3 regions of the Lysinibacillus sp. ACHW1.5 genome follow, and region 1 is predicted to be linked to each of the others. Evidence: riboswitches for the same ligand, from Rfam matches in the RefSeq annotation. Region 1 holds a riboswitch; each other region holds the start of a gene.
The links. Region 1 has a riboswitch for thiamine pyrophosphate ahead of thiT (energy-coupled thiamine transporter ThiT). Riboswitches for the same ligand answer to the same signal wherever they lie in the genome.
Positions count from the first base shown of each region.

Region 2: another riboswitch for thiamine pyrophosphate. It lies ahead of thiW (energy coupling factor transporter S component ThiW); the one in region 1 lies ahead of thiT (energy-coupled thiamine transporter ThiT).
Region 3: another riboswitch for thiamine pyrophosphate. It lies ahead of thiC (phosphomethylpyrimidine synthase ThiC); the one in region 1 lies ahead of thiT (energy-coupled thiamine transporter ThiT).

Region 1 is NZ_CP091777.1:3,888,554-3,894,766, forward strand. It holds gene L6W14_RS19595 (GNAT family N-acetyltransferase) at 1-479, opposite strand, end outside; gene L6W14_RS19600 (polyphosphate kinase 2 family protein) at 641-1,465, opposite strand; gene L6W14_RS19605 (hypothetical protein) at 1,665-2,378, shown strand; gene map (type I methionyl aminopeptidase) at 2,407-3,162, opposite strand; gene thiT (energy-coupled thiamine transporter ThiT) at 3,325-3,885, opposite strand; TPP riboswitch at 4,020-4,127, opposite strand; gene L6W14_RS19620 (magnetosome magnetite crystal formation protein family) at 4,253-4,576, shown strand; gene L6W14_RS23110 (hypothetical protein) at 4,632-4,754, shown strand; gene L6W14_RS19625 (AAA family ATPase) at 4,795-6,213, opposite strand, start outside.
Region 2 is NZ_CP091777.1:828,404-834,616, forward strand. It holds gene L6W14_RS03790 (VWA domain-containing protein) at 1-1,280, shown strand, start outside; gene thiW (energy coupling factor transporter S component ThiW) at 1,468-1,968, opposite strand; TPP riboswitch at 2,063-2,170, opposite strand; gene L6W14_RS03800 (MFS transporter) at 2,237-3,433, opposite strand; gene L6W14_RS03805 (ABC transporter substrate-binding protein) at 3,922-4,995, opposite strand; gene L6W14_RS03810 (ABC transporter permease) at 4,992-5,789, opposite strand; gene L6W14_RS03815 (ABC transporter permease) at 5,786-6,213, opposite strand, start outside.
Region 3 is NZ_CP091777.1:233,807-240,019, forward strand. It holds gene L6W14_RS01115 (methyl-accepting chemotaxis protein) at 1-1,440, shown strand, start outside; gene L6W14_RS01120 (AEC family transporter) at 1,551-2,480, shown strand; TPP riboswitch at 2,541-2,655, shown strand; gene thiC (phosphomethylpyrimidine synthase ThiC) at 2,795-4,573, shown strand; gene L6W14_RS01130 (catalase) at 4,697-6,202, opposite strand.

The sequences.
Region 1 (6,213 bases):
CGCATGGAGGCATTATTTTGTGTCGATACATAGGCCTCTACACGATGTAAACCAATTTGTTCAAATGCAAATCGGACCACCATATTCACAGCTTCTGTGACAATGCCCTTTCCAACATAAATCTCATCCATCGCATAGCCAACAAATGCACTCGAGTACGGTAAGCGTTTGACAGCATAAAGTGCAATATGCCCTATTAGATTATTTGTACCATGCTCAAAAATACCAAAAGTAAATTCACGCTTTGATTCCATTAAATAGAGACTTTCTTGAATTTTTTTGTATTGAGCATCGACTGTATAGTATTCAGGTCTTTGCAGTGGCTCGTATATAGACCAAAAGTATTTATTACGGCTTACGAGACCCGTTAAACTTCGTGCATCTTTTTCTTGGAATGTGCGGATGTAGCATTTTTCCCCCTTTATTGTTACCACATTCCCACCCTTTTTTCTTAATAGATTCCAAATTTTAAGCACCATTTCTCCACACTAGCCTTCCAATAAAAATCAATCCATTTCTCTTTGTTACATTGGCTATAAGCCATAATTGCAAAACCCTATTTATATTTCATTGTATGTAAAAAAAGAGGCTGCTACAACCAAAACAGCTTATGTCTTATTGTCATAGCAGCACAATTCAATTATTTAGTTTTTTGTTCTTTCTTTTTCTCATTTACTATTTCTAAGCTGGAGGAATCAGCATCCTCTAGTTGTGTATTGTCTAACACATTTGTTAAATGAAGACCACGTCTTTGAGCCTCTCGTTCAATGTGTGCAATAGTTTCCTGTAGCACCTGAACCCGTGCATACTTTTTGTCATCTCCAGCGACTAAGATCCATGGTGCATCCTTTTTATCTGTCTTTTCAAACATTGCATTCGCTGCTTCAATATACTGAGGTGTTTTATCTCGATTGCGCCAATCCTCGGCAGTTAACTTCCAAGATTTATAAGGGTTTTGTTCACGTTCTTTAAAGCGTTTTAATTGCTCCTCATCTGAAACATGAAGCCAGAACTTAATAATTATGTAATCTCCTGCAGTTAAAATCTTCTCAAAATTATTAATTTCCTCATAAGCACGAGACCATTCATCTTTTGTTGCGAATCCCTCGATGCGTTCCACTAATACGCGGCCATACCACGAGCGATCAAAAATAGCGATTTGCCCATGCTGAGGCAACTTTCTCCAAAATCGTTGTAAATAATTGTAGCGTAATTCATGAGCTTGAGGGGCAGAAATAGGATGTACAACATAACCGCGGGGATCGACACGTTCGATTAATCGTTTAATAGCGCCACCTTTACCAGCCGCATCCATTCCTTCGAAAACCAAGATCAAGCCAATCTTGTTTTTTAATAAAAATTGTTGTGCGTTCAACATTTCATATTGGAGTACTTTTAATTTCTTTTTATACATCTTTTTGTCTAGTTCAACAGTTAGATCTAGATTTTTTAAATTTTGGGTCATGAAACTTCACTCCTTTTATTTGACTATTCTTATTGTACTAAAGAAATATGTGGATGCCTATCAGACATGGTAAATTGTAGGTATTAATAGTAAAACAACACGATACATTGTTGGAAATTTCCGTTATAATAAAAAAAGTGACAGTACTATACTTATTTGTCTTTTCCCTATACAATCTAACACGAAGGGAGAGGAAAACATGCCTCGGTTTATCATGATGACAATCTCTTATCTTGTCTCAATCATCCTAACCTTTTCATCCTTTTTCGTGAACATCAACGGTCAATCTTCGCTAGAAATCGCTAATCGTTTTTCTGTTGTATTTGCACCAGTTAGTGTAAGTCATGTAATTTGGATTATCATTTATTTTTTACTCGGTTATTGGTTAGTTATGAACATGAAAAAGACAACTTTGAAACAGTCTGCGCTTTTTAGCTGCATAAATATATTACAAGCATTGACGATATATGTCTGGCACCATGAGTTATTTATTGTTTCTCTTGGCATTACATTACTCTTAGTCTTGTATTTATTTATGTTGTATAATACGTACCCTCTTCAGGACAAATCCTTGTTTGGTCGTATTCCTTTCTCTGTTTATTTAGCATGGATGACATTTATTTTTATCACAAATACAAGCTTTACGTTAACGGCTTATGGTTGGAACGGCTTTGGTCTTAGCACACCTCTTTGGGCAGTGATTTTACTTACTTTAGGTGGAGCCATTGCGCTACATATCCGTTTCCATCACTTTGATGTTATGTATCCAAGTGTTTTTATTTGGGCTTATATTGGAATCGCCATACATAATGGTTTTGATGAGCTACTTGTCACTACAGCCGCTTTATTTTTATGTGGTGTTCTCTTTGTTGGCATTTTATTTATTAAAAAAAATCCTGCTAACCAAAAATAATTTGGTTAGCAGGATTTTTCATTACATCTTATTCTTCGTCTAATGACGTTAAGATAATTGGTTTATCTTTTGTTACAATGACTGAATGTTCGATTTGAGCTACAAGTGATTTATCAGGTGTCACGAATGTCCAGCCATCACCTGCTTCTACGATATGCTCTGCATTTGCTGAGATAAATGGCTCAACCGCAAGGACCATACCTTCTTTCATAATAGTAGTATCCCATGCATCGTAATAATTTAAAATATGGTTTGGTTCATCATGTAAAGATTGACCTAAGCCATGACCTGTTAAATTCATAATAACAGTTAACCCATTAGCATTTGCCTCGCGTTCAACAGCTTTACCAATTTGATTTAATTTAGATCCAGCCTTTACCTTTGTCATTGCTCGATCAAAGGCACTTTTAGCAACACGGCAAAGCTTTTCTTTGTCCTCATAGCCATCACCCACAACAAATGAAATACCTGTGTCAGCAAAATAGCCATTTAAAGAGCCTGAAACATCAATATTTACGATATCTCCCTCTTGAATAACACGCTTTCCTGGAATACCATGTGCTACTTCTTCATTGACGCTAATACATGTATACCCTGGAAAATCATATTCTCCCTTTGGTCCTGAAATAGCGCCTGCCTCTGCAAACATGCGACCAGCAATTTCATCAAGCTCAAGTGTTGTAACACCTGGTTTTGTGGCAGCTTTCATTGCTTCGCGAATTTCAGCACAAATGCGTCCTATTTTTTTAAAAGCTTCAATCTCTTCTTGCGTTTTTACAATCATGTATAACGTCCCTTTCATCTAATATCTATTCTTTAATATAACATAACTTTTTATGCGTATAACGATAAACGCTTTAAATATTGTATGCTTTCCTACTTTGCAAAGTGCTAAAAGAGTTATTCACGACAAAAAAGTCCCTCCACTCATGTGAAGGGACTAGCATTAAAATTTTCTTTGCATTAATTGTGGAGCGGCTGTGAATAAAAGAACACCAACGACCGCCGTTAAAATGGTTGCTGGTAGCATATATGTACCATTGTAGATGATGGAATAGATCCATGCATTTTGGTCACCGGCATATTCGGCAAAAAATACAGCACCAGCAATTGTATGTGCTGTGTATCGTAAGAGGCCTGCGAAAACGGTACCTATGATTATATAAAGTGCCATTTTTGTTTTGTTCATATGTTTAGCAGCGTCTAACACTGGTCCACGTACAACCGCCGCTAATCCTACAACTGTAAAAGCAACTCCATAATCCAGGAATCCTTGTAGCCAGTGCACAATCGTAGCACCAAACATGGTTTGCATTACACCTACGAGTAATCCAGTTGTTAGCCCAGCTATTAAGCCCCAGCGAAATGCTATTAACATAATTGGTACCATAACAAGACTAACTGAGCCGCCTTGTGCCCATACTTTAAAGGAAACCTGATCCAGTACGAGACCAATCGCTGCAAAAATCGCAATCTCCACTAGCATTAATAGTCTTTTTTTGTCCATACATATTCTCTCCTTTGTTCCGATGTAGGATACAAGAGCAGGAATAGAAAAGCGCTGATATGTCTCTTTCTGACACCTTTTTTCCTTTAAGGACGAAAAAACGATGTCAGGACAGAGCCTCACATCGTACAAGTGTCGGTTTCTATCCACATCCCTACGCAAGCGTTAACTTACAGGTTCGAAGAGTCAAGGCATTACGTGCCCAGTCTCAGCTGACATCATCAGCTCCCCTTGTGGTCGTTACATCTGAATTTATTTGAACACTCTCATTGTACGCAAAGGATTAAAGGATTACAACCTTCCATACATCATTTTTTTGAAACTTTGCTGTTTTTCATGCGTAAATATTTAAAAAGGAGGTACAACTATGGAGAATCAAAAAATTTTAGCTGCCTTTAGTTATCTTAGTATTTTCTTCGCCCCTTTTATCGTTCCATTAATTGTATATTTTGTAACAAAAGACAGTGATGTAAAAAGCCATTCGATTCGTGCACTTGTCTCTCATTTAATACCTTTTGTTTTTGGCATTCTATTCTTTATTGTCTTTGTTTTTTCTACATTTAGTTTAGATCCAACCTCCAATAACAAGACGGTGATGATTATTTGGTTTGCTTCATTCGCCATCTATGCTCTCGTCTCACTAGGTATTGTGATTTGGAATATAATTCAGGCTGTTCGTGTTATCCGTTAATGTTTTATTTTTAAGTGAAACAGGTAGTAGTAATTGTAAAAGGAGCTGTTTTGGGATGAAAGTATCAAACGTTGTAAAAACCGCCGTTAAGTTAGCACCTATTGTTATTCCTATCGTAAAAAAAGTAATGGCTGCAAAAAAGGGCACAACGCCTACAACCACCACTCGAAAAAAATAAAATGAAGGCGTATTCCTTTTAGAGGAAATACGCCTTCGTTTTATTTCACTTCAAAATGGGTTTGACTATGGCCATTCAATGTTTTTTCTACATGTAAAACTGCTGGCATTGCAGATTTCAATTCAGGTACATGCGAAATAACGCCAATCATACGACCCGAATCCTGCAAATCAATTAATGTATCGATTGCTTTATTTAGTGATTCCTCATCGAGCGAGCCAAAGCCCTCATCAATAAACATCGTTTCAATATGAATATTACCTTGGTAGCTTTGAATCACATCTGCCATCCCCAATGCAAGGCTCAACGAAGCATTAAATTTTTCGCCACCTGATAAAGTTTTGACATCTCGTAATTGATCTGTATAAGCATCATAAACATCAAGACCAAGGCCACTTTGCTTCGCATGCTTTTCTAATCTATCTGAACGTCTAAGCTCAAATTGACCGTTTGATAAATGATACAGACGTATATTGGCAGCTTCTGTAATTTGATCTAAGTAGTTAATTTGTATATAACGCTCAAAGGATAGCTTTTTCGAGTTTTGTCCATTTAATAATCCATAGAGCTCCTTTACTCGCCCTGCTTCTTGTTCAAGTAAATGAAGCTCTTTCGCTATTTCTTCCACCTTTTCACTAAAGCCTTGGCATGCTTGTATAAAGCCATTGATCTGTTGTAAACGTTTAAATGCTTCCTCATAGGAAACTCGATGCTGTTCTACTCTTGCTTCCATCGCCTCTAAATCTTGCTTCTCTTTTCCTTGAAGGTATGTAGCCCCTTCGGTAATCTGAATTTGCAACGTGTGTACTTGTAAAGCATAGTCGCTACATGCTTTTCGAAGTGCATCCAATTGTATGGCACTCCGTTTAGCAGTTGCATAAGCCTCATAGCTTTCGAAACCTATTTCTTGCATATCTGCTGAAAATTGCTGAAGCTTTTCATTCATTTTAAGCTGTAATTCCTCAAAGGACTGTTTGGCAATTTCTACTGTTAGTGTTGCATTGCTAGCTGCTTCCTTTGCTACATGCAAATTTTCTTGACTCACTTGCCAACTTTTTTGAAGCCCTTCTTTCTGTTTACTAACTTCATTAAGTTGTTGCTTTAATTGCTGTAAAGTTGGTAAATTAGGGGGCATCTGCTTAAGTTGTTCGTCTACAACCGCTTGTAATTTTGTCCATTCTTTTATCTGCTCTGCTAAATATTGCTCTAGCTTCATATGCTTATTTCGTAGCTGCTCTATTCGATCATGCTGATGCTTTATTTTTAATCGCACATCAGCTAATTGATGTTGAATAATTTTTAATGCTGCAATCTCTTGTTCCACTTCATGTAAAGTAGCGATGATCTGTGGTTGGTCTTCTTGTTTAATATGCTGCGCCTCAAGTTGTTGCCATGTATCTTGAAGAAGCTGCTGCACTGATGCTAAAAATGCCTCTTTCTCTAAATACTTACGCTCGTC
Region 2 (6,213 bases), 1.5 Mb from region 1:
ACGAGGATACATTAGGATTCATTGCCTTTGATGATCGTCCTTGGGAGATTATAGAGACAGGGCCTCTTAGCAGTAAAGAAGAGGCTGTGGATACTATTTTATCAGTAACACCTGGTGGGGGAACAGAAATCTATAGTTCATTAGCTAAAGCCTACGAGAACCTTGCTGATTTAAAGCTCCAACGTAAGCATATTATTCTCTTAACAGATGGGCAATCACAGGCAGGGAATTATGAGGATTTAATTACTGAAGGAAAAGAAAATGGTATAACCTTATCGACAGTAGCGATTGGACAAGATGCTGATGCGAACTTATTAGAAGCGCTTAGTGACATGGGTAGTGGACGTTTCTATGATGTCATAGATGAGCAAACCATTCCGTCTATTTTATCTCGTGAAACAGCTATGATTTCCCGCACCTATATTGAGGACAATCCATTCTATCCAGCAATTTATAATGCAGCAGGATGGAACTCGCTGTTTGCAAATGGGGTCCCACAAATGAATGCATATATTGGGACAACGGCAAAACAGGGGGCTACTGTTGTAGCAGAAAGCGAGAAGGAAGATCCTGTGTTAGCGCAGTGGCAATATGGTCTTGGTAAAACATTTGCCTTTACATCTGATTCAACGGGTAAATGGACAGGAGATTGGGCAAGATGGCAGAATTGGGGAGCATTTTGGCAAACACTTATTTCTCAGATGCTACCAAGCTACAATGATGTAGCCTATGATGTAAGATTGGAAGCAGATGGTTCCTTTATGATTACAGACCCTACAAATGAAGCTGCATTTTTAGATATTGTAGCGGTAAATGAGGCAGGGGAGGAGCTAGAAACACAACTTGAAACCATTTCCGCAACCCAAGTTCGAGCTGTAGTACAAGCTGAACCTGGATTAATTTTCTTCCGTGTAGCAGATGAAAAGAAGGCCATTTATCAGGCAGGGCTAAGTGTTCCTTATAGTGCTGAATACGAACTACTCCCTGTAAATAACCAACTGATAGAAGAGTTAACTAAACGAACAGGAGGCACTGTTTTAAAGGAACCACAAGATGTTTTCCGTGACTTTACGACAAAAGGAGCAGATCGGCAAAATATTGCCACATGGCTACTCTTAGCAAGTATGCTTCTTTTCTTTATTGATATTACCATAAGACGCTTTGGTTGGAATTTCCTAACGAATGTGAAGAGAAAAGAGCCGCTGGTTGAGGAAAAAACTATACAAGCAGAAGATACAAATGTAGCACAGTTGTTAAAAGGCATGAAAAAACGATCTTAAATAGAGGAAGCAGTGCAAACTCGAATAGTTTTGCACTGCTTTTTTTATGTTGCTTGAAATAGAGAGTTATCCCCTTTGTAGAGAGGGGAAGATGATCTACAAAGTGGACTCTTTGCTCATAAGGAGGAGAAAGGCGCTCCAAATTGGACTGCCCGCAGCTCAATGAATGCTCATAATCCAATACCTCTTAATAAAGAGAAGAATTAAATCTCTTTACGAGCTCTGTTTTACGCAAGCTACTCGCAACCATTACACCTAAAATAGCACCGATCGTACTTGATGTTAAAAAGGCTGGTAGGAAGAAGAATGCTGCTACAGATGTTCCCATGAATAATTTTGCATAAGGGACGGCAATAAGTGAAGCCAGAATGCCCGTTCCGATAACCTCTCCGATACCAGCTAACCACATTTTATTGCTATTTTTATAGGCAAGAGCAGCACAGACCGCACCGATGATACTACCAGGGATAGCTAGTAGAGAGCCTGTTCCAGTAAGGATACGAATGATGGCAGTGACAAAGGCAACTATAACAGTTGGTACAGGCCCAAGTATAATGGCTCCTATCACATTAATCGCATGCTGAACGGGGTAAGCACGTGCGATGCCTGTTGGGATGGATACGAAAGTAGAGCCTGCAACAGCAACGGCTACTAATAAAGCCATGACTGTTAATTTACGAATTGACATAAAGTTCACTCCTTTTGGTAAAGTTCGTGAGGAAAAATAAAAAGGCCACCCCCTTTAAACAATAGGAAGCGGCCTTGCGTGTATATAGTGACAACAGCAAGTAGCGCCACTTCCCTCCGCTAGTGTGAACTAGATCAGGTTCAAAGGGTCCGTATATTACCATATACGTCTCAGCCTTTTAAAGACTCCCCTAGTGGTTAAAATCATTCAATTTTGTGAATCAACAATAATGTACCATACTGCTAAAAATAGTCAATGATTTTTCAGACTATTTTGTATCGGGATGCATTAAATGAGGTGCTTTTTTCACTGTCCAGATGAGCGCAAGGAAGAAACAGGCTAATAATATGATAGAACCGAAAATATATGGGCTATTCATATTCCAGTCAAATAATAAACCTGCCAAAGCGGGTCCAATCATATTTCCGAGGCTCATATAGGCATTATTCAAGCCCGCAGCAAATCCCTGCTCTTTCTCTGCAAGCTTTGAGATGAGTGTATTAACAGCTGGACGAATTAATGTCGTTGCTGTAGAGAAAATTGTTGCTACAACTAAAATAAGGGCAAAGCCAGAAACAAATAATATTAAGAAAATAGCAACGGATGCAATAAATAAATTTACTAGTACTACTTTCATTTCACCATAACGATTGAACAGTGGTGTAATAATAAACATTTGTACTACTACTCCAAAAGCACCACCAACAACTAATATAATCGCTATATCTACAGGTGTGTAATTAAACTTTTCTGTCACAAATAATGACAATGTCGTTTGGAAATTTGCAATTCCAAACGAGAACACCAGCATAATTATGAGCATAACAAAATAAGGCATATGTATGGAACGAGCCATTTGCTTCGCCAGATTGTCTTGCTTTTGTTTCTGTTGCGCAGTGTTTGGTTTGGTAGAAGGTAATAAAAAGTAAGATAAAATAGATGCTACAATGGCTGCAGCTCCAGCTGTGAAAAATGGGAAATGTAAGCTTACCTTTGCTAAAAAGCCACCAATACCAGGTCCAATCATAAAGCCAAGAGACATAGCGGCACCCAACATCCCCATACCTTTCCCACGTTCTTCATAGGTTGTGACGTCAGCGACAAAAGCCATAATAGGAGGTGCAACAAATGCGGAACCTAGACCACCTAAAAATCGTGCTAAAAAGAGCATCCATACATCTGTAGCAAGGCCAAATCCGATTTGTGCAAGACCTGTTACGATAAGACCGAAAATAATTAAATTTTTTCGTCCGTACTGATCTGAAAGATTCCCAGCAATAGGAGAAAATACGAATTGAGCTAAGGCGAACGTTGCGATTAGCATACCTAGAACTTGTCCTGCTGCACCAAATATTTTTAAATACTCTGGCATGACAGGAATAATAATGCCAATACTTCCCATTGCGATAAACATATTAAACATTAAAATATACAAAGCCGCCTTATTGGACTTCTGCTGGGTCATCGAATGAACCCCCTTTTTGTAATCAAATATAGTACAGTCTATCATAAAGAATTATTGCTTGGCTAATAGTTAAGATTATCGTACTGGTTCTATATTTAGAATGGTTTTCCACAAAAGTTTTCATCCGCGCACCTATGCATGAAGAAATAATAGATGTTAGTCATAAAAATTGAGGGGAAAAGAAGCTATGGGGATAAATTAGTAAAGCAACAACAATCTATGGACTTCTCTTATAAAGTGAGAATTAAAAAATGTGAGAGTCTGTCTGTAATGGCATAAAGCATGGCTATAAATTGTAGCGATGTTATAGCGCATCAGAAGGAATATCACAAGAATACTGATGTGAAAATCTATTAAAATTCAGACAAAATATTTTCTAAATATAATAATGCAAATAGTCAATTGAAAATGTTCTTATTTAATAGTCAGTTAAATAAGAAGAGAAAAAAAACTAGCGAATTGATGTAAAAGTCAATTCGCTAGTTGAATTATCGGATACCCATTTTAAATTCTAAAAATAATTCGTTGTATTTCCCTAAATAATCAGGTCCTAAGTTTTTGTAGACCTCTAATGTATCGCGTTGTTCTTCAGAAGGATAGTAGCGTTCGTCAGAAACAACTTCTTCGTCCATTAAGTCCATAGCTGCAAGATTAGGCGTAGAATAGCCTACAAAATCGGCATTTTGAGCACCTGATTCAGCACTTAGCATGAAGTTTATAAAGGCGTGGGCACCATCAATATTCTTCGATGTCTTTGGGATGACCATATTATCAAACCATAAGTTTGAGCCTTCCTCAGGTACAGCAAAGTCTAACTCTTCATTTTCATACATCATGTCAGCTGCTTGGCCAGACCACGTAAGGGCAACGGTTGCTTCATTATTGATCATTAATGGTGTAATTTCATCTCCAATGATTGCTTTTACATTTGGTGCAAGGGTGATTAGTTTGTCAGTAGCTTCACGAAGTTCCTGATCATCTAGTGAATTCAGAGAATAGCCAAGACTGTTTAAGCCCATCCCAATGACTTCGCGCGCACCATCTACTAAAAAGACTTTTCGCTTTAAAGAAGGGTCCCATAAATCATCCCAAGAGGAGAAGTCTAAGTCTCCAACAAGGCTTGGATTGTAGACAATACCTACTGTTCCCCAAAAATAAGGGACAGAATATTTATTGTTAGCATCGAATGGTAAATCTAAAAAGTAAGGATCAATATTTTTAAAATTAGGGATTTTCGTTTTATCTAAAGGAATCAATAATTCTTCTTCCTTCATCTTCTCAATCATATATTCAGAAGGGACAGCAATATCGTAGGCTGTTCCGCCTTGCTGAATCTTTGTCATCATAGCTTCATTGGAATCGAATGTTTCATAGATGACATGAATGCCTGTTTCTTTTTCAAATTCTTTTAACAAATCAGGATCAATATATTCTCCCCAGTTAAAGATGGTTAACGTGTCTTTTCCACTTTTACCGCCACCCGCACTTAAGGCATCAGCCGCATAGAATAAAAGGGCTGAAACGACAAGGATGGCGATGGTAGCTTGAATTAGTGACTTCATCGTTGCCCCTCCATTCTTTTACTCGTACGACTTGTCATGAAATAATAACCAACAACAACTAAAACCGTAACGAAGAATACTAAACCTGAAATTGCATTCACTGTTAGAGAAATTCCTGCGCGGGCCATTGAATAAATTTCTACGGATAAAGTACTAAAGCCATTACCTGTTACAAAGAATGTCACGGCAAAATCATCTAATGAATACGTAAGGGCAAGGAAGAAGCCTGCAAAAATCCCTGGCTGAATATAAGGAAGAATGACACGCATCATAACGTCCTTTTTCGTTGCCCCTAAATCTAATGCTGCATCGATTAATGAGTTATTCATTTCTAGTAGCTTTGGTAAAACCATTAATACAACAATCGGTACACTAAATGCAACATGTGCTAATAAAACAGATGCAAAGCCCAGTTTAATACCTACCATTGTAAATAAAATTAAAAAGCTAGCCCCGATAATTACGTCTGGGCTGACGATTAAGACATTGTTTAAGGATAATAAAGTATTACGCATTTTAGAATCCTTAACCGTCACAATTCCAATTGCTCCTAGCGTACCAATAATAGTAGAAATGAGAGCAGAAAGTAATGCCACGATGACCGTATTTATTAATATAACAAGAAGACGCGAATCTTCAAAAACAGCTTGATAATGCTCCAAAGTAAAGGATTCAAAATTATTCATGGAGCCGCCACTATTAAACGAGTAAAAGATTAAATAGAAAATTGGAGCATAGAGAACGATAAAAACAATTGTTAAATAGACTTTGGCTGAAGCAGATAGTTTGTTCATCGTACGCGACCTCCTTTATCCTTTTGTCCCGTAATTAGCATGATAATCACCATGAATAAAATTAAGAATACAGCAATAGTGGAACCCATACCCCAGTTTTGCGTCACAAGGAATTGCTGTTCAATCGCTGTGCCTAGAGTAATGACACGGTTCCCTGCAATTAAGCGAGTAATCATGAACAGGGATAGGGCAGGGATAAAGACAACTTGAATACCAGATTTAACGCCATCCATTGTCAATGGTAAAACAACACGGCGGAAGGTTGTAAAAGCCGAAGCACCCAAATCCCGTGCTGCATAAATGAGCGTTGGGTTTAAACGATCTAAAGAATTGAAGATCGGTAAAATCATAAATGGAATAAAAATATAGACCGACACAAAGACAAAGCTAATATCAGTAAAGAGCATTTGCTTTGGATCGAAGC
Region 3 (6,213 bases), 900 kb from region 1:
CCAGAGGGCGGTTATGCGGCAATTATTACGAATAAAGGTGTGCTAACAGCTAACAGTTTTGGTGATGAGCTAGTTGGGCGCAATATGCAAGAGGATCCTACTTGGACAAGTATTAGTAAGACAATGGAAAATGGTGAACTAACAAGTATGTACGTTGACTCTAATCAACTGAAGGAAAAGGCCTATAATGTTTTTGCTCCAATGATTTTAGAGGGTATTGACGAAACATGGACTGTTCAAGTCGTGTTAGCTGAATCAAAGATTCTAGAAACATATAATCATGTATTTGTATTTACGATTATTGCTTCCATTATTATGGTGGTTTTGATGACAGCTGCAAGTGTGTTATTCATCTATAAACAACTAAAACCACTTAAATTTTTACGTGCATCGATTGAAACTGCAGCCGAAGGGGATTTAACACAAAAGGTAGAAGAGCGATATATTAAGCCTGATGAAATTGGTGCAGTGGCTGTGGCTTATAATAATATGTTAGATAAAACCAATAGTGCGATTCAAACTGTACTAAATTCCACGAGGTTATTGAACCAATCTTCTAATCAGGTAAATGAGGCATTTAATGAGGTAGTTGCTTCTAGTCAAGAGGTTTCTGTAGCTATCAACGAGATTGCACAAGGAGCCTCGAAGCAATCAGAGGATACAGAAGAAACAAATTATCGAATGATGGATTTATCAGATCAGATTGATGCGATTACGGCTCTATCTAATGAAATGGATGAGCTATCTCATAAAACAGGTGTAACAACAGAAAAAGGATTGCATGAGGTTGAAAGTTTAAGAGAGCGTAATATGGAGACAAATGAAATGAATGGGCGTATTCAGCAGCAAATGGAATCATTAGCTTTCAATATTGCCAATATTAATCAGATTATTGCTTCGATCCAAAGTATTACCGAGCAGACTAATCTGCTAGCTTTAAATGCAAGTATCGAGGCTGCACGTGCTGGTGAACATGGTAAAGGATTTGCTGTAGTTGCAGAGGAAGTTAGAAAGCTAGCAGAACAATCTAAGAATGAAACAGAAATTATTAAGAGTACAGTAGAAAGCATTCTTGAAAATTCTCAGCAGACGGTTGCTGTGATTGCATCTAATGCAGATTTAATGCAATCTCAAAATGAGTCCGTACAAAGCACGCAACTAGCATTTAAAGATAGCAGTGACTTGTCAGGTTCAATTGCAAATTCTATTAGTGAATTAATGAATAAACTATCTAGCATGTTAGAGCATAAAAATCAAGCAATCATGGCTATCCAAAGTATTTCGGCTATTTCAGAGCAAACAGCAGCCTCTGCGGAACAAGTAAGTGCTTCTGCAATGGATCAACAAGTAGAATTACAAAAAGTAGCTGAGTCTATTCAAAATATGAACGATATTTCAAACGAGCTACAAGAAGTTGTAAACCGATTTAAGCTTGCTTAAAAAGAAAGGCTGCCTTCAATATAGAGGCAGTCTTCTTTATGGTGAAAGCCAGAGAAATTGACCTAGAAGGAATTCAACACTACTATTCACACTGGAAGGGGGACATTGAAATGATGTATCTCGGAATGATTTTCTTTCAAATTGTTGTACCTATTTTAGTGTTACTTGTAATAGGCGCTATACTACAAAAGAAATTTCGCTTTAATTTAAAAGCATTGTCTCAGCTTATTACATATTGCTTTATGCCAGCAGCTGTTTTTATAAATTTATATGAAACACATGTGGAGTTATCTGTACTGGCAGAGGTCGGATTATTTATTGTACTTTTTATCGGTAGTCAAATGTTGCTCAGTCATTTTATGGCAAAAGGGTTAGGTTTACCTAGAACAGAGGCAGCTGTCTTTAAAAATAGTGTGGTGCTTATTAACTCGGGCAATTACGGTATTCCAGTGGCTCAAATGATATTTGCCACGCAACCTATTGGGGTAGCCATTCAGGTCATGCTCGTAATCTTTCAAAATATGACTACGTATACATATGGTTTATACAATTTAATTTCTTCTACAAAGTCAGGTATGATAATCATTAAGGATTTTTTAAAAATGCCTATTATTCATGCGCTGATTATAGGTGCAGCTATGAATTATTTTGATATTGGTATTCCACAGTTTATCAAAATACCAGTAGAACATGTGGCAGATGGATTTATTGCTGTGGCCTTAATTACATTAGGCGCGCAATTATCACAACTAGAGATGAAATCAATGTTTAATAAAACCGTCTTTATCAGCTGTTTTACGCGATTAATTATTGGACCTTCTGTTGCATTAGCCATTATTTATATATTGGGATTAGATGGAGTCGTCGCACAATCACTGTTTATAGCTAGTGCCTTTCCAACATCTCGTAATAGTTCTAGTCTAGCATTGGAATATGATGTAGAATCAGCAACAGCCGCGCAAGCTGTTTTATTTTCAACCATTGTAAGCTGTATAACTGTAACCATTGTGATCTATTTTGCGGAAATATTATTTACCTAGTAAGATAAAAAATAACTTCCATCTCTTAGTATTATCTGCTACACTAGCATCAAACTAAATAGTATTAACTAGGGGAGTCTGATGAGTCAGGCTGAGAGGGAAACGCTACGAAGTTTCTTGACCCTTTGGACCTGATCTGGCTCATACCAGCGTGGGAAAGTTAAGAAGCTATTGCAGAGTATGCAATCAATAGACCTTTACATTCGTGGCCGGATCCAAATAATTATTTTGGATTCGGCCTTTATTTTTTGGATTGTTGGGTGAGCTAGATTCGGTCCTTGTATCAAAATATATTTAAGGGAGAGAAGTAGCTCATGTCAGCAATAAGTGAAAAGAATATTACCATTATGTCTAGCTTTGAAGGAAGCAAAAAAGTATATGTGGAAGGATCACGCCCAGATATTCTAGTACCTATGCGAGAAATTGCATTAAGTCCGACAACAGGCAGCTTTGGAAATGAAGAAAATGCTCCTATTCGAGTATATGATACAAGTGGGCCCTATACAGATCCAGCCTACCAAGTAGATATTACGAAAGGTTTACCTGCCTTACGAAATGCATGGATTCAAGAGCGAGGGGATGTAGAAGCATATGAGGGACGCTCCATTAAACCTGAGGATAATGGCTTTCGTCATGTTGATGACCCGCGTATTCAAGAAAATGTCTTTCCTGAGTTGGCGAGAAAGCCTTTGCGTGCTAAAAAAGGTAAAAATGTGACACAGCTTCACTATGCACGAAAGGGAATTATAACCCATGAAATGGAGTTTGTAGCGATTCGTGAAAATATGGATCCTGAATTTGTACGTTCAGAAATTGCAGCTGGGCGTGCTATAATGCCTTCTAATATTAATCACCCTGAGGCAGAGCCAATGATTATTGGGCGTAATTTTCATGTAAAGATCAATGCGAATATCGGGAATTCTGCTGTATCTTCTTCCATTGCAGAAGAAGTTGAGAAAATGACCTGGGCAACTCGATGGGGCGCAGATAATATTATGGATTTATCGACTGGTAAACATATTCATACAACGAGAGAATGGATTATTCGAAATGCTGCAGTACCAGTGGGAACAGTGCCAATTTATCAGGCTTTAGAAAAGGTAAATGGTGTAGCAGAGGATTTAACGTGGGAGGTTTATCGTGATACCCTCATCGAGCAAGCTGAGCAGGGTGTGGATTATTTCACTATTCATGCAGGTGTCCTTTTACGCTATGTACCGCTTACAGCAAATCGTGTAACAGGCATTGTATCACGAGGGGGCTCTATCATGGCTCAGTGGTGTTTATATCATCATCAAGAGAACTTCCTGTATACACACTTTGAGGAAATCTGTGAAATTATGAAAGCCTATGATGTTGCTTTTTCCTTAGGTGATGGTTTACGCCCAGGCTCAATTGCAGATGCCAATGATGAGGCACAATTTGCAGAGCTTGAAACACTAGGTGAGCTAACACAAATTGCTTGGCAGCATGATGTTCAGGTGATGGTTGAAGGACCAGGTCATGTACCAATGCATCTGATTAAAGAAAATATGGACAAGCAATTAGAGGCTTGTAAGGAAGCGCCCTTCTATACATTAGGACCACTCACAACAGATATTGCTCCAGGTTATGACCACATTACATCAGCCATTGGGGCAGCCATGATTGGCTGGTTTGGTACAGCGATGCTTTGTTATGTGACACCGAAAGAGCATCTTGGTTTACCGAATCGCGAGGACGTTCGTGTGGGCGTTATCACTTATAAAATTGCTGCACATGCTGCTGATTTAGCAAAAGGTCATCCAGGTGCACAACAACGAGACGATGCGCTGTCTAAAGCGCGCTTTGAGTTCCGTTGGCGTGATCAATTCAATCTGTCACTAGATCCCGAGCGTGCAGTGGAATATCATGATGAGACACTGCCAGCAGAGGGAGCAAAAACAGCACACTTTTGTTCTATGTGCGGGCCTAAATTCTGTAGCATGAGAATTTCACAGGATATTCGTAATTATGCGAAAGATAAGGATTTGAATACGACTGAAGCGATCCATCAAGGTATGAAAGAAAAGGCTGAGGAGTTTAAAAAAGCAGGCAGTCAAATTTATCAATAATGAAAGAAAAGGCTTATGTCAGAAAAATAGACATAGGCCTTTTCTTAATCAAAAAACTCCATGTGAATAGTGGATTCACATGGAGTAAAAGTTGGATTTGGATATCAATAATAACGTGGAATATTAAACGTTTGTTGGTTGTTTTACATATGGATTTGTAAGGTCCATACCTTCTAAGGAAAGACCCATCGCTTTAGCGACACCTTCACCATATGCTGGGTCAGCTAGATAGCAGTGAAGGATGTGACGGCGTTTGATGAATTCTTCAACAGAAGCCATATCGTTCGCGGTATTTTCAAATAAGCGTTGCTGCTCTTCCGAAGTCAATAGACGGAATAGTTTACCTGGTTGTTCAAAGTAATTATTATCGTCTTCACGGAAATCATGAATACCTGCATGACCATCAATACGTAATTCAGGCTCTTTATGGTCTAAATTATGCTCCCACTCACCATAGCTATTTGGTTCATAGCTTAATGTCGAACCAAGATTGCCATCAAAGCGCATTGCTCCATCGCGGTGGAAAGTACGGAATGGACATTTTGGTGCGTTGACAGGAAGCATATAGTGGTTTACACCAAGACGATAGCGTTGGGCATCCGCATATGCAAAGATACGACCTTGTAACATTTTATCTGGTGAGAAGCTGATGCCAGGAACAATGTTAGATGGTGCGAATGCAGCTTGTTCAACTTCTGCAAAGTAGTTGTCTGGATTTTTGTTTAACTCGAATTCACCTACAGGAATTAATGGGAAGTCTTTTTTATACCATACCTTTGTTAAATCAAATGGGTTGTATGGTAGCTCACGAGCTTGCTCCTCTGTCATTACCTGAATGTACATTTTCCATTTAGGGAAATCGCCTTTTTCAATTGCTTCATATAAATCACGTTGTGAAGATTCGCGGTCTTGACCAATAATCTCATTAGCCTCGGCACCAGTTAAATTCTTAATGCCTTGCTCTGTACGGAAGTGGAATTTAACCCAAACACGTTCATTATTAGCATTGATAAAGCTATACGTATGAGAACCAAATCCGTGCATATTACGGTAACCAGCTGGAATACCACGGTCAGACATAACAATTGTCACTTGGTGAAGTGCTTCAGGTAATGAAGTCCAGAAATCCCAGTTAGAGTTGGCATTTTTCATATTTGTACGTGGGTCACGTTTTACCACATGGTTTAAATCTGTAAAGTGTAAAGGATCGCGGAAGAAGAATACTGGTGTATTGTTCCCTACTAAATCCCAGTTTCCATCTTCTGTATAAAATTTAAGGGCGAAGCCACGAATATCTCGCTCTGCATCTGCTGCACCGCGCTCACCCGCTACTGTAGAGAAACGTGCGAACATTTCAGTTTTCTTGCCGATCTCTGAGAAGATTTTCGCTTTAGTATATTGTGAAATATCATGCGTTACAGTAAAAGTACCAAATGCACCTGAGCCCTTTGCGTGCATACGACGTTCCGGAATTACTTCACGATTGAAATTTGCTAGTTTTTCAACTAACCATACATCCTGAAGTAAAAGAGGGCCACGTGGACCTGCTGACATAGAGTCATGGTTACTTACTACTGGAGCGCCACCTGCTGTTGTAAAACGACGGCTACGATCATTTGCGTTTGTCATATTAGTTTACC